Regions from separate parts of the Bacillus marinisedimentorum genome, predicted to be linked through region 4. Evidence: riboswitches for the same ligand, from Rfam matches in the RefSeq annotation. Region 4 holds a riboswitch; each other region holds the start of a gene.
The links. A riboswitch is a leader RNA that binds a small molecule or an ion and turns the genes downstream of it on or off. The one in region 4 is predicted to bind cyclic di-GMP.
Positions count from the first base shown of each region.

Region 1: another riboswitch for cyclic di-GMP. It lies ahead of A4U59_RS02630 (hypothetical protein); the one in region 4 lies ahead of A4U59_RS20790 (anti-repressor SinI family protein).
Region 2: another riboswitch for cyclic di-GMP. It lies ahead of A4U59_RS00710 (EAL domain-containing protein); the one in region 4 lies ahead of A4U59_RS20790 (anti-repressor SinI family protein).
Region 3: another riboswitch for cyclic di-GMP. It lies ahead of A4U59_RS08125 (chemotaxis protein CheW); the one in region 4 lies ahead of A4U59_RS20790 (anti-repressor SinI family protein).

Region 1 covers NZ_LWBL02000009.1:89,911-93,474, forward strand. The annotation lists gene A4U59_RS02615 (S8 family peptidase) at 1-1,046, opposite strand, end outside; gene A4U59_RS02620 (hypothetical protein) at 1,279-1,575, opposite strand; gene A4U59_RS02625 (hypothetical protein) at 1,572-1,802, opposite strand; gene A4U59_RS02630 (hypothetical protein) at 1,799-2,023, opposite strand; cyclic di-GMP riboswitch class I at 2,203-2,290, opposite strand; gene A4U59_RS02635 (ATP-binding protein) at 2,482-2,931, opposite strand; gene A4U59_RS02640 (YkvS family protein) at 3,070-3,261, opposite strand; gene A4U59_RS02645 (GNAT family N-acetyltransferase) at 3,408-3,564, opposite strand, start outside.
Region 2 covers NZ_LWBL02000005.1:51,272-54,835, forward strand. The annotation lists gene nosD (nitrous oxide reductase family maturation protein NosD) at 1-154, opposite strand, end outside; gene A4U59_RS00700 (helix-turn-helix domain-containing protein) at 676-897, opposite strand; gene A4U59_RS00705 (DUF2975 domain-containing protein) at 908-1,384, opposite strand; gene sda (sporulation histidine kinase inhibitor Sda) at 1,943-2,062, shown strand; cyclic di-GMP riboswitch class I at 2,242-2,325, shown strand; gene A4U59_RS00710 (EAL domain-containing protein) at 2,405-3,121, shown strand.
Region 3 covers NZ_LWBL02000026.1:115,895-119,458, forward strand. The annotation lists gene A4U59_RS08120 (methyl-accepting chemotaxis protein) at 1-1,556, opposite strand, end outside; gene A4U59_RS08125 (chemotaxis protein CheW) at 1,579-2,046, opposite strand; cyclic di-GMP riboswitch class I at 2,225-2,313, opposite strand; gene metA (homoserine O-acetyltransferase MetA) at 2,555-3,466, shown strand.
Region 4 covers NZ_LWBL02000016.1:29,282-32,845, reverse strand. The annotation lists gene A4U59_RS04855 (potassium channel family protein) at 1-987, opposite strand, end outside; cyclic di-GMP riboswitch class I at 1,216-1,306, shown strand; gene A4U59_RS04850 (anti-repressor SinI family protein) at 1,328-1,543, shown strand; cyclic di-GMP riboswitch class I at 1,921-2,009, shown strand; gene A4U59_RS20790 (anti-repressor SinI family protein) at 2,033-2,191, shown strand; gene A4U59_RS04845 (helix-turn-helix domain-containing protein) at 2,269-2,610, shown strand; gene A4U59_RS04840 (hypothetical protein) at 2,694-3,116, opposite strand; gene A4U59_RS04835 (LLM class flavin-dependent oxidoreductase) at 3,314-3,564, shown strand, end outside.

The DNA.
Region 1 (3,564 bases), on a different contig from region 4:
TTCAAGATACCGCGGACCTGGACATTGCTTAACGATGGATTGTCAGCCAAAATAAGAGCTGCCGCCCCTGAAACATGAGGGGTTGCCATCGATGTCCCGTTAAAGTAGTCATAAGCGTTTCCTGGAACAGAGCTCAGGACATTTACACCCGGTGCCATAATTTCCAGTTCATCACCTACACTGGAGAACGATGCCCTGTTGTTGCTGTCGTCAACTGCACCTACAGCCATCGCTGATGCATATTTGGCAGGATAGCCAATTGTGTTTCTTTTCCCTTTTGCTCCGTCATTTCCAGCAGCCGCAACGACGAGAACGCCGCTGTTATAAGCATTATCAACTGCCTGCTGAAGAGATGTTGAGCCCCTGCTGCCGCCAAGGCTCATGCTGATGACATCCATATCGTTTGAAACAGCCCACTCGATGCCTTGAATGATGCCGCTGTATGTACCGCTTCCGGCACTATCGAGTACCTTGACAGCATACAAATTCGCGGACGGGGCAACACCGAGCACACCAACTGTGTTATTGAGGCCGGCCACCGTACCTGCAACATGCGTGCCGTGACTGTTTCCATCATTATACGGATCCGGTTCCGCAGCGATGAAGCTGGCACCGCCTGCCACACTTAAATCCTCGTGGCTTGCATCAATTCCCGTATCAAGAATCGCAACTTTTACACCAGAACCCGTATTCCCTGTTGCCTGAACATCATCCGCATTGATGTGCGTGATGCCCCACGGAACCGTCTGGCCGATTGCATATGCCTTGTGGTCTTCTTCCACATAAGCGATATTAGGATTATTGGCAAGTGCCTGTACTGCCTGCTCCGGCAGCTTCGCGTGGACAACCTCCATGAATTTGTACTCATGAAGGACTTTTCCGCCCTGGTTTTTCACGATATTTTGGTTGACCCTGTCTTTGAACCCGATCAAATAATCATTGACCTGACCCTTCTCCGGCGCAGCGCTGGCAAAACTGCTGAATATCATTGAAAAAGCCAGCAAGAACGTTAAGATAAATCCTGTGAACTTCCATGGGTTTTTCATACTTATCCTCCTTCTGAAACAGAGAGCAGCCGCTCAAAGTTTCTGAATATTTATAATAATACGATAACATACAAATTACCGATATGTTATTGGGAAACAAGCTTGACAAAACAAGGTGTAATGCGCAATTTGCGCAGCTGGTTTCCCAACTTTTTTAACAACAAAAAAACACCTCAATTTCGAATTAAGGTGTTAAATGCTAGTATTTTGGTTAACAAATCTATAAATACTTTTAATAGGGTAAATAGATCGGATTGATCGGCAATTCATGCAGAATGGAAGTCTCATTTCTCCACTCCACTTTTCTTTCCTTTCTGCCCTCATTGAGTGCAATCGCCTGTAAAGAAAGGAATATATCATTTCTGTTTTTGCCGATGCATCTCTGCAGGTCTTCCGGAATGAACGGATCAAGGCATTCCAGTGTATCCGGGTCGAGTGATACATGAAGGGTCGCTTCCTCCATTAAATCCTGGCAAATCAGCCTGACTTTCCCTTTTTTAAGCTGGATGTCTGAAATCGTATACCTCATGCCTGTTCACTTCTTTCACCGAAAACTGCATGCTGAACTTTTATCGAAGCAGCTGAAAGGTTATTTAGGCACTCCTGCTTAATGAAATCCCTGCATACGAAGTCCTCTATTTCATCCATGACCGTTTGCCTTGCTTTGACAAAATCCATTTCAGATACACCTTTTTCCAGGCGTGACCTTAACTCCATTTCAAAAAATTCGACCGAACCGAAATACACTGTATTCATAATCCGCCGCCCCCTTCGCCTGCTAATTCAATGTTCTCAATTTCATTCCCCAGCAAGTGCCAAACATTTTTCAAGTCTGTATCATAGAAAAGATACGAATCAAGAGATTCATCATACTTCAGCAGCTGTCCGATAAATGACTTTTTACCTGACTGTCTTTTCAACATGACAGACAGCATTCTGTTCTCACGTACCAACCGGTTATAGTTCTGTTTGTCCATAAGCCTCCGACTCCCATTCAAAAAGTAAGGGTCTGTTAAATGACGTTGTTGATTTCCTCTCCAATCACCTTCATTAAAAATCAACATTGTGATTTAACACGACCTAAAGTAAAAAAAGGAATTGCCTCCCCATGGCAATTCCCGCACAGACCAAAGAATATGGATTTCTCCATAAACATTTCGGTAACCCGGCTGTCATCACCCTTTCGAGTATTAGACCCGCAGCTTTGCGTCCTTGCCTTTCGGCCAAGTTTGCCATTATCGATGTTCTTTATCAGAACTATAGATTTGTAGCTAATTATAGTAGTTTAGATTGCATTTTTCAACATAATTTGACACAATTAGGTCTATTCTACCATGTATTTCCTCCTTTAAAATGGTTTTATATTCCAGTCATTAAGTAAAAATAAAACCGCCCTTGATTTTGGGCGGTGAACAATTTGTAAATTAATATTTTTTTAGAATAGAAAAAACGAAAAGTCGACGATTGCCAACTGAATAAGAGCACCCAATAAAGGCCTCTTCACCTTCTTCAATGCATAAATCTTAACTCCTTCATCAGGTGAAGACATTATGGAAAATTTATCCATAATCCTTTTGGCGCCGCGAAGGCCAAGACCAAGACCTCTAGAGGACGGGGGATGGCTTTCTTTCAGCACACGGGGAAGGTCCGTGATCCCTTTTCCACTATCCTCAATTTCAAGGTGGATCCCCCGTTCATTGGAATAACATATGAACCTTCCAGATGATCCGGAATGCTTGATGATGTTATGGGTTAGCTCTGAAACAGAGACAAGCAATTGCTGTTCTTCAAATTTTGAAAACCCAGCATTTTCTGCTACTTTTTTTGCACACAACAGCGCTGCCTTCACATCTTCTTTGGTATGGATTTCCACTTCATATCTCACAGCTGGTCCCCTCTACTGTAGACTTTATATATATAATGTGATTCCCCCGTTGCGGAAGTGGTAAACCTGTTAAGCGCACAAAACCCGGCTGTCCGATGATTCGTAAGGACTGCCGGGTTTTCACCTGAAGTTATAATACTATACGCCCACGCTTTTGACGATCTTGTAATTTTTATGGGCTACAACTGTTTTCTCAAATTCGAATTCCAGTTCATCCAGATGGTCCATTACCGTTAAGTCCACAATTACGCTGTTCGTCAGCACTTTTTCAACCTTTCCGTACCATCCGTCTTTAAATTCCACAATGTCGCCTACTTTTGCCTCCATCATATCACGACCTCCTCCAACGTCTTCAGCAAAGGAAAACAGGAATAAAAGGCTGGCCTTTGCTGATTGAACCTTAAAATAATATCATTTTACTAAAAAAGGAATCGTCCTGCAAACTTCTTCTATCTTTTTTATCGGCAGCAATCGACTTATTTTTTATAAACCATTTTAAGAAACTCATACGTCCCGCCATTCGTATGCTGCTCATACGTTCCGGCTGCTTCGAAACCCGCTTTTTCATATACCTTGATCGCCCTTTTATTGAAAAGAGCAACTGCAAGTGTGATTTCATTCGGCTTCCAGACC
Region 2 (3,564 bases), on a different contig from region 4:
GCTGAACCGAATCGCCCGGCTGCAGCCTGACAACCGATTCGGCACCAGCCGCCGTTGTCTGGAAAAAGAATGAAAACACGAAAAGAAAACCGCTTATCAGAACAGGGCTCAATTCAACGCCTTTTCTTCTTTTAAATAACTTTATTATCTTCATATAATCTACCATCCAGATATTGGTCTAGCCACAGAATAGCAAACAATTGTGAAAAATCCTGAAAGTTTGTGTGAATAAAGATTTGCACCGTATTTAATGTGGTTATAGGGTAGTGTCTGCAGTGGAAAATCGTTTTATTTCCTTTTCGACTAGATAACCATTAGTTTAAACGGCGCAAAAGAGGATGTTGTTTTGCACTTGATGAAAGACGCGGCGGCGAAGGCGACACCGTGAGTGCGATCGGTGGGAAACAGGGACGGATGCCGCACTTGTGGCACGTAGTGTAAGCGAAAGCCTGCAGCGGAAAGGTACAGGTAAGTTCCAGTAGACACTATCCTATTCATTCCGCTAAACGGTACTTTAGTTGAAGATGACATTGTTTCGAATTAGAAAACCGACTCCGTTAATTGAGTCGGCCTTCTCTTGCTGATGGAGTTATTCTAAGGCTTTTTCACTTTGTGATCTTATCGGAACCCCTTGCTGTTTTACCAGGTTCATTTTCATTTCTTGCTATGTTTTGTTTATCCTTTTGTGTCTTCATCATTTTTGTATTCTAAAATATCCCCAGGTTGGCATTCTAATGCTTTGCAAATTGACTCTAACGTTGAAAGCCTGATTGCTTTTGCCTTTCCATTTTTCAATATTGAAAGGTTTGCCATTGTTATTCCAACCCTCTCAGAAAGTTCCGTCACGCTCATTTTCCTTTTAGCCAGCATCACATCAATGTTGATTATGATTGCCATTGGTATCACCTCAGACCACTAAGTCATTTTCTGATTTTATAATAATCGCCTCTTGTAAAAGCCTTTGAAGAACAGCAGCGAATACTGCGATCACCATTGAAGCAAAGATAGGGACCATTCCGACTATTATGAGACCCGGGGCATCGTCCAGCTCTGCTGCGAGAAAAACGAATGGCATCATTATCACATAAAAGGCACTGATTGTGATTGCACAGTATTTTATATTCTTTAAAGCTTTAACAGAAATTTGGGAGAAAGCTTCGTTCTTATCAATATAACTTAAAAGCCTGAACGCATTAAACAATGCAATGTAAAACGGTATTACTGTTACATACAAACCTGCTACTATGGGATACAGTATATAGGCATAATCGGGATTTACAGGATGATCGGCTAACCAAACCAACCCAAATACACTTAACGCAAGAACTGGAGTCCCAATAAGAAAAACAGCTATCTTTAAAAAAAGGGGTGAACCATGTTTCATAAAAAGCACCTCGCTTATTTAGCGTTAATATGATTTCAAGACATTATTTATCGTATCACAATAAATAATTATTGTTAATATATTCTTCTTTGATATCAAAAATCCTCTTATCTTAAAAAATGGGCATGTTAAAGGTCAATGCTGTTATTCAGCAGCAAAAGTATAACTCCCATAAATTTGGCTCATTAAACTCCCTCTATTAATTACACTTTTCTCTTCAATGGTTTCCATTCTTTTTGTATTTACTCTGTATGGCGAATGATCAACAACAAACTTTAACCATTCCACTAACAGGTTCGGTTTTCAGCGTAGTGCTGAGGGAGATCACTTCATCACAGCTGTTCTTTGTTTTTTGCAAAACATGAAGTTACAACCCTCAAAAGCCCTAAACAAATGCAGTCCGCTTGCGAACGTTTTGATTACAGTTGTCGGTAAGGAACTCCGTGATCAGCTCAAATACATATGATTAACGATTGGTTCATATTGCCCTCGAAAGGATTGTGTAAAATTGTTACTGGTTAACGAACAGGAGGGAATCGCTTGAATAGTTTGAAATTGTTGGATTGGAAGGAATTACTGGATGCTTACAAAATAGCACTTGAATTCAATTTATCCGAAGAGTTTATAGAACTGCTGCGAGACGAAATAGATAACCGGAATCTCACGGACTCAAAGTAGGCCCCCTCTTTTATAGCAAGAGGGAGTTTTCATTTTACGACTTGCTCTCTCGAATCTTCGTTAGTTCTTTTTTACTTTATTTTTAACATTTTTTATATAAAAAGAGGTAAACAAATGAATAATTATGTCGATATATAGGATTGAAGTAGGATGTATTAATATTTAAATAATATCGTGACTTTCGATAATGGCAAACCTGTTGAAAAGCAGGGACGCAAAGCTACGAACCTAAGGTATTGTTCTACGGTAGTCGGGCCGCCGAAAAAGACACATTACAAGAGATATCTTCGTGTGTGCTTTTTTCACGTGGATATCTTTTTTATTTTGAGAGGAGGGATGGCTTTGCAGGCAAATCAAAGCCTTAAGGACACGTTTTACCATCTGTACCAGCCGATTTATGATCTTGATGCCAACAAAATTTACGGATATGAAGCGCTCCTGCGAACCGGTCAGCAAATGGGCCCTGAAGCATACTTTGAAGAAAAATCGAACCATGACAGTTTGAATGAAGCGGATATGCGATCCGTATACCAGGCGGTGGTCAGATTTTTTAATGGATATACAAGGAAGTGTCATTTGTTCGTGAATGTCTTCCCTTCCACCCTTATGGATGAGCGATTTTTAAAAGAAATCCTGCAATTGAAATGGAAACTTAAATTCCCTGCCGGCCAGGTGGTGTTTGAGATAAGCGAAGCTGAAAAAATTTCGGATATGCAGTTATTTAAAAAGCAAGTGAGAGAACTGAAAAAGCACGGGTTTTCCATTGCAATAGACGACTTCGGGAAGGAATCATCTTCTTTTGAACGGCTGTTCGAGCTGAATCCTTCTTATATTAAAATGGACAAGTACCTTGCTGAAAATCTTCTGAAAAATCGTAGTAAACAGACCTTCCTAAAAGGTTTTGTCCAGTCTATTTCTCCTAAAACAAAACTGATCATGGAAGGGATTGAAGATGTCCGGGTTGCTGAATTCATCCATGATATCGGTATCCCATTAGGCCAGGGTTATGCGCTTGGTAAACCGGATTATCTCTCTGAACCGGCATCTTCTATGAAGTAGCTTTATTAAGTTTTCCTTATCGGAAAGCATTGGAGAAATGTGGAGTGATAACTTTAAAACCAACAACCTAAACTTGAAAGTGATAGGAACATTTTCGGAACAGGATGCAGCTATGAGCAGTGAGAAACTGCTCATTTTCTATTTAGGAAAAAACAGGAAAGGAAGCCGCTGCTTTCTCACCTGTCTTTTTCTATGCGAAGTTGCCAATTATAGCATCCATATGTGTTAAAACAACAAATAATCTGTGTTCAAAGATAATGTTCCAAAAAAATTCTTTAGCATGTGAATACTTCTCAAACTATGGTTCTGCCCTACTCCGCAAGGTATATCAGCAATGTATAATCATAAATGAAGTTGTCCAATTCATAGCATGCAGTCCAATTAAAGGGGGGTGCAAGCTGGTTGTCCGGACATTGTTTTGGGGTTTGAACATTATTTTGAAC
Region 3 (3,564 bases), on a different contig from region 4:
CGGGCGATCGCTGACAGCTCAGCCGCGCTAAGAGAGAGTTCCTGCACACTTGCGGCCATTTGCTGTGCGGTTGCCGATACTTCTTCGATTTGCGGTGCGATTTCCCGCATTCCTCCGACGATTCCTTTGAATTTCCCGGCGGTTTCCCCGGCGATTTCCATGCCGTTTTTGACGTTATCACTGACATCCGCCATCGTTGTGACAGATCGCTCGGTATCTTGCTGGATTGCTGCGATCAAATCGGAAATTTGTTTTGCTGATAGTTTGGACTGTTCGGCGAGTTTCCTGACTTCGTCTGCGACGACAGCAAAGCCTTTGCCGTGTTCACCGGCTCTGGCCGCTTCGATTGCAGCGTTAAGTGCCAGCAGGTTTGTCTGTTCGGAAATACCGCTTATGACCTCGCTGATCTGTCCGATTTCTTTGGAGCGTTCACTGAGCGACTTTATGCTCTCGTTTGATTCAATTACCGCCCGGTCGATTGTGTTCATCTGATCGACGGTTTGTTTTACGAATGTTTCTCCGGTTTCGGCATGTTCGGCTGTTGAGTTGGCGAACTCGAAAACTTTATGGGTGCTTTCCGCGATTTTTGTAATGCCTGCTGAAACTTCTTCGATGGCAAACGTGTTTTTTTCCACTCCGCTAGTCTGGTTCTCGGCACTTCCGGCAATTTGTTCTATGGCTGAGGCGACCTGTTCGGTTGCGCTTGTCGTTTGGTCAGCACTTGCTGACAGCTGTTCGGATGCTGATGCTACGCTTTCGGATGTTGTGGTCACTTCCGTTATCAAGGATCCCAGTTTTTGTTTCATATTCTGGTAACTTGCAGCGATGACGCCAATCTCATCTTGTGAATGGTCCCGGATATCAGCGGTGAAGTCCCCTTCTCCCGCTTGTTCAAGGACCTCAGCGATCACCGTCAGGCGCTTGCGGATTCTGCGGGCAAACCAGATGCCAATAAGGTTGGTTATAAGAATGATGACGGCCAGTGCACCAAAATACACTTTATTGAAGCTGCCGAGTGTCGCCTGGATAAACTCTTCAGATGCCCCTACGTAATAAATTCCGATGATTTCGCCGCTGCTGTTTTTGATCGGCATATAGGCTGTTTGATAGTCTTTCCCGACGACATTTGCTTCGCCAAGAAAGACTTTGCCGTTTTTAAGCACAGTCTCATTCACTTCCTGCGAAACCGTCGTGCCGACCGCGCGTTTTCCATCCTTCTGGACATTCGTGGATATTCTTGTGTCCCCCTGGAAAATCGTCACCGTATCATGTGTCAGTTCGCCGATTTCATCGACGATTTCGTAGTTTTCGTTCAGTTTGGTATCGCCTTTGAAAAGACTCCCGCCCTTTATTTCCCAATCTCCCGGATATTTTTCATCAATATATCGATAAGACAGTGCGAGGTCTGACTTTGCTTTTTCAACAGCTGAATCTTTCAGTCCGCTTTTGACCTGAGTGTTGACGATGATTGAAACACTAACGGCCGTAAGGATAATTACCGAAACGATAAGAAGGTTGATCTTATGTCCGATTTTCAATTTCTTTAAAACATTCATTGACGAGTCCCCTTTTGTGTTATTAGTTGGCACGTGCAAGCAACTGTTCGACTTCTCCCATATTCGGAAGTTTTTCGATATCGAGGATGATGACCAGTCTGTTTTCCAGCCTGGCTACACCCGTTATGTAATCTCCATTGCTTTGCAAAAGCGGAGGCGCCGGCTGGATTGCTTTTTTCTCAATATCAAGCACCTCACTGCCTGAATCGACCAGCAGTCCGACATTGCCTCCGTTTAAAATGGCGATGATAAGGCGCTGCTGGCCGTCTGAAGCAGGAGGTGACGAGACAGCCATCCGCTTCCGAAGGTCTATGACCGGCAACACCTCATCACGGAGATGGATCATGCCCATTACATCATCGCTCGCATCTGGTACAGCAGTAATTTTCATCACATGTTCTATCGACCGGACCTGACTGATGCCGACCGCAAATTCTTCGTGCCCAAGCTGGACAATGATATACTTTGATTCCTGGTTTACGTCGATCATTTTTCTCCCCCTTTTACATGAGAATTTCAAAATGAAATGGAAGGCGCCGGTTTGAAATTTGAAGTTAATACGGGTATAGCACCACTCCCCTGTCACAAACAAAAACTTTCCCCATAAAAAAACTGCCCGATACAGTTTCAGGCAGGCAAAAACAGGCTCAATTAATCTTCTTGAAAAGAAGAGCAACTGGCTGGCGTGTCTACTGTGATAGAGTTAGCCCCTGTAGCTTTGCGTCCCGGCTTTTCAGCCGGTTTGCCAAAAACAGATATGTGTCCCTGGTGTGTGAAAAGTAATATGTATATGTGAATATTGTCATGATTCCATTTTACTGCATGTGAAATGGTAAGAATAGGGTATTGGGTAAGCGTTCTCAAAAAGTTCATAAAATGTAAATTTATTCATCATGACTTTACCGCAGTACCTAAATAAAGGTTTATTGTTGTCATATTCGGCTGGTTCCCTTTATAATTATGTTTACTGAAAATTCTAAATGGGGGAGGCCTGTGGGGTGCCGATAAATATTCCAAAGTTGCTGCCAGCCCGCGAAGTGCTGGAGAAAGAGAATATTTTCATAATGGATGAAGAAAGGGCGGTCACGCAGGATATCCGTCCATTGAACATATTGATCTTGAATTTGATGCCTGAAAAGGAGAAGACGGAGGGGCAGCTGCTTCGGCTGTTGGGAAACTCGCCGCTGCAGCTTAACATTTCGTTTTTGCGCACGGTCACGCATGAGTCAAAGAATGTAAGCAAGTCGCATCTGGAACAGTTTTATATTTCATTTGATGATATTAAGCACCGGCGGTTTGACGGCTTGATCATAACAGGGGCTCCGATTGAACATTTGCCGTTTGAACAGGTGAATTACTGGCAGGAGCTCACGGAAATTATGGAATGGTCAAAGGAGCATGTCACCTCAGTCATGCATATATGCTGGGGTGCGCAAGCTGCGCTATATTATCATTATGGAATCGATAAGGTCGGGCTTCCGGGCAAGTGTTCCGGCGTGTACCAGCATCAAGTGTTGCAGGCGCCGGGCATTGAACTGCTGCGCGGATTTGACGATGAGTTTCTGGCACCGGTTTCAAGGTATACCGATATTGACCTTGATCAATTGGAGAAAAGCGGGCAAGTGAAGCTGCTTGCATCTTCACCGGATGCGGGCCCGTTCCTGATGATGTCGGAAAACGGCCGCCATGTGATGGTGACCGGGCACCTCGAGTATGACACGGGAACGCTCGCTGACGAATATGCCCGCGATACCGCGAAAGGACTCGATGTGGAAGTGCCGCGCAACTATTTTCCCGATAACGACCCGGAAAAGAGGCCGCTGAACCGCTGGCGCTCACATGCCCATCTGCTGTTTTCCAATTGGCTCAATTACTATGTTTACCAGGCGACTCCGTTTGAATGGGAGTAGACAGGTGCCTGTCACCCGTCGAAGTTTGTCGAAGAAAAAACCGGTCCGCAAATAGTTTGCGGACCGGTTTTTGTATTTGTTAAGGAAATTATAAAATG
Region 4 (3,564 bases):
CTTCGCCGCATCTTCAAACAGCTGCATTTCATCCTTGTTTCCGAAGATGATCAGCAAGTCTCCCTCAGAAAGCTGCTCGGAAGCCAGCGGATTGCTGATCAGCCGGTCTCCCCTTTTGATTGCCGCGATTGTTACACCGAATGCCTCCCTGATTTTTGCCGACTGGATCGTTTTGCCCTGCAGCATGGAGTGCCTTCCGATTACAACTTCCTCGATACTGAACGATTCATTCGGTTCCTCCAGGACCGTATCGACATATTCAACACTGATCGGCTTGATGATGGACATCGCCATACGGCGTCCGCCAATGTTGGAAGGATTAATGACTTTATCTGCCCCTGCCCGTTTCAGCTTTGCTTCTGATTCCAGCTTCTCTGCCCTTGCGACCACCTGAATGTTCGGATTGATTCCTTTTGCGGTCAGTGAGATGAACACATTATCTGCATCATCCGGAAGTGCGGCAACAAGTCCGGCAGCCCGTTCAATTCCTGCTGCAATCAGCGTTTCATCTTCAGTTGCATCCCCCTCTATAAAAAGGACATCATTTGGCATTTCTTCGAGACTGCGGCCGTCTTTATCAATAATGACGGAACTTACCGCTTCATTCCCAAGCTGGGCGGCAACCTGTTCACCGACCCTGCCGTAACCGCAAATAATAATATGGTTTTTCTGTTTCCCGATTACCCTCTCCATCCGCTTCCTCCTTACTGTATCCGAAAATATACCTTCAATCATAATGACCACAAGCGAACCGAGTGTATAGGTCACAAGCCCGATACTCACCGGTATGATTAGCATTGTAAATATCTTCCCGGCGGCGGTCATCGGTATGATGTCGCCATACCCGACGGTCAGTACAGTGATCATCGTCATCCAGAGCGCATCAAAAAGGGACACATCCTCCAGAAGGGAGTAGCCGGCCGTTCCGAATAAGACTAAAAACGCCACACCTGCAATACCATATAACAATGACTTTAACGCATCCATTGCAAACTCCCCCGATTTTTTGTCTAGTCTTTCCCCTTCATCCATTCTACTATGACAAAATGTTTACAATCGTGAACAAGGTAAGAAATATCAAAGATTATTAATCGAAAATCAGCAATAATTTTTTCTTTTATTATATAATAGAAACAGCTTATAAAAGGAAAAGGAGGGACTGGTGTAAACCTTTGCAGAAGCTGACGTGTCAAATTTTCGGACCAAAAAATGACCTTCAGAAAAAGGTAAACCTGTTTGAAAAAACAGGGGCGCAAAGGTTCAGGTCTAAAGGGCGCAATTGCCCCATGGCAGCTGGCCTGCCTGAAAGCGGAACGGAGAATGGGTCATGGCACACATATTTGTGCTAAATGATGAAAAACAGTCTTTTGACCATGAATGGGCAGATTTGATGCGCAAGGCTAAAGAAATGGGTTTTACAGCAGATGAGATTAGAAACTTCCTTTTACACAACGGTCCGCATTCCGACAGCCCCCAGGAGCCGCTCCATTATGTAAGCAAAGGAGCTGTTCCAGGCGGGCAACCAGAAGAAGCTCTCCAGTAGTACTTTCCTTCAGCCTTACCCTTATTGGGGCCAAAGGCTGTTTTTTCTTTCACCCAGGCTTTTACTCACTTTATCGCTTGTTTGGGTATATATTCCTGATTTTATCTTTCCTTTCTTGTGGATTAACGAAATTGTCGAATTTTATATCCTGAAAAGAAAATACACATTCTTCATCTGATTATAGCTTTATTGTAATAAAATCTTTTGCATACCTCCTCGTTTTTCCAAAACTACCCCTATATCGCCGTTACACCCAGCGAATAACTTAAGTTACAATTGTCGTAAAAGTTCGATAACTTTAGCAAAATTAGACAGACTTCTTACTTGTTTCGATTTATCATTACTTGTATAGCTTCCCCGGGTGGAAAATTCAACCTCCAGAACAAGGGCTAACCTGGCCGAAAGGCAGGGGCGCAAAATCACAGGTCTAAGGGAATGATCATTCTATGACAGCTGGATTGCCTGGAAGGGAACATGGAGGGTAAAACAATGGGAACGAACACACGGCTTGATCAGGAATGGGTGGAACTGTTGATTGAGGCAAAGGAAGGAGGTTTAACGAAAGAGGACATAAGCAGCTTTCTGAATGATCCGCAGCATTATCTCCTGCAAATGAAGCACGAAAAGTCCTATATAAAAAATACATAATCCGTTCTATTTACAGAACATCCCCGTTATTGCTATACTGTTAACATAACGAAAAGAGAGCTAAATGAGGGATGGCCATGATCGGAGAACGTGTTAAACGGTATCGGAAAGAAAGAGGACTTTCACTGACTGAGTTAGCAGACCGGGCAGGCGTAGCAAAATCCTACCTGAGTTCAATCGAGCGCAACATTCAATCTAACCCTTCCATACAATTTCTTGAAAAAATCTCATCTGTACTTGGCATAAATGTTGAGACCCTGCTGTTGGATGAAGCGAACAAGGAAGACGCTGAGGAAAATCTCGATCCTGAGTGGGCACAGCTTGTCCAGGAAGCCATGGAATCCGGAGTAAGCAAGGAACAATTCCGCGAGTTCCTGGAATTCAATAAATGGCGGGTCCAGAACACGAAAAAAGATTAAATGCACAATTTGAGCTGCTGCCGATTCCGGCGGCAGCTTTTTCATATGTTAGCCGGCAGCATGCCCTTAACCCCTTTTTCTTTTCAGTGAAGGTGGTCATCTGCCGGTACATTGGTTTCCCAGGCTGTTTTTACCGCCAGTTCCTTCAGCATATTGCGGAATTCCATTTCATATAACGGTTTTCCTTCCATCTGGAAGTGGAATATGTATTTGTTGAGGTATCCGCGATATTGTTTTTTATGGCGGACTGATCCCAAAAGCGACCATTGCTCCTCCCCGGCTGGAAACTCCAGTATCAGCCTGATCCGGTCGGAAACAGGGAAGTTCAGGTGGCTGATGAATTCCAGCCCGTCTGTCATTAACAGTGTGATCAGCACTGTTCCTTTGTTTGTTTTCATATGCTTTTCATCTACCGCCGAAACGGCAATTTTACCTTTGATCGGCTGCTCCAGAAGATGAGTGATGTACATCTTTTTTTCCGTTCCGTTTTCCATTCCATTCTCCATTCCGTCCGCTCCCCTTCGTTCTTTTTAAAGAACTATCACTTTCATTATAAGGTACAAGAAGAAGATGTTAAAACATTATAATGAACATTATTATTCTCTATTAAGAACAAAAAGCTTGTTATTCTCCTTTTTTCTGAGTTTTTCTCCCTGTTTCGAACTTTTTCATTTGTCCATCCCGCCACTGGAGGCTAATGTAGATGGTGAAGGATGTAAAGGAAGGGATTCCGATCATGAAGTTAAGTATTCTCGACCAATCACCGGTAACAGAAGGAAAAACTGCCGCAGATGCACTGATGGCAACACTCAAACTTGCTGAAGCCGCCGACCGGTTAGGCTACACCCGTTACTGGGTGGCGGAGCACCACCAGCTCTATAATCTCGCTTCCCCCTCACCGGAAATTATGATATCAAAAATCGCTGACAGGACAAGCAGCATCCGTGTCGGCTC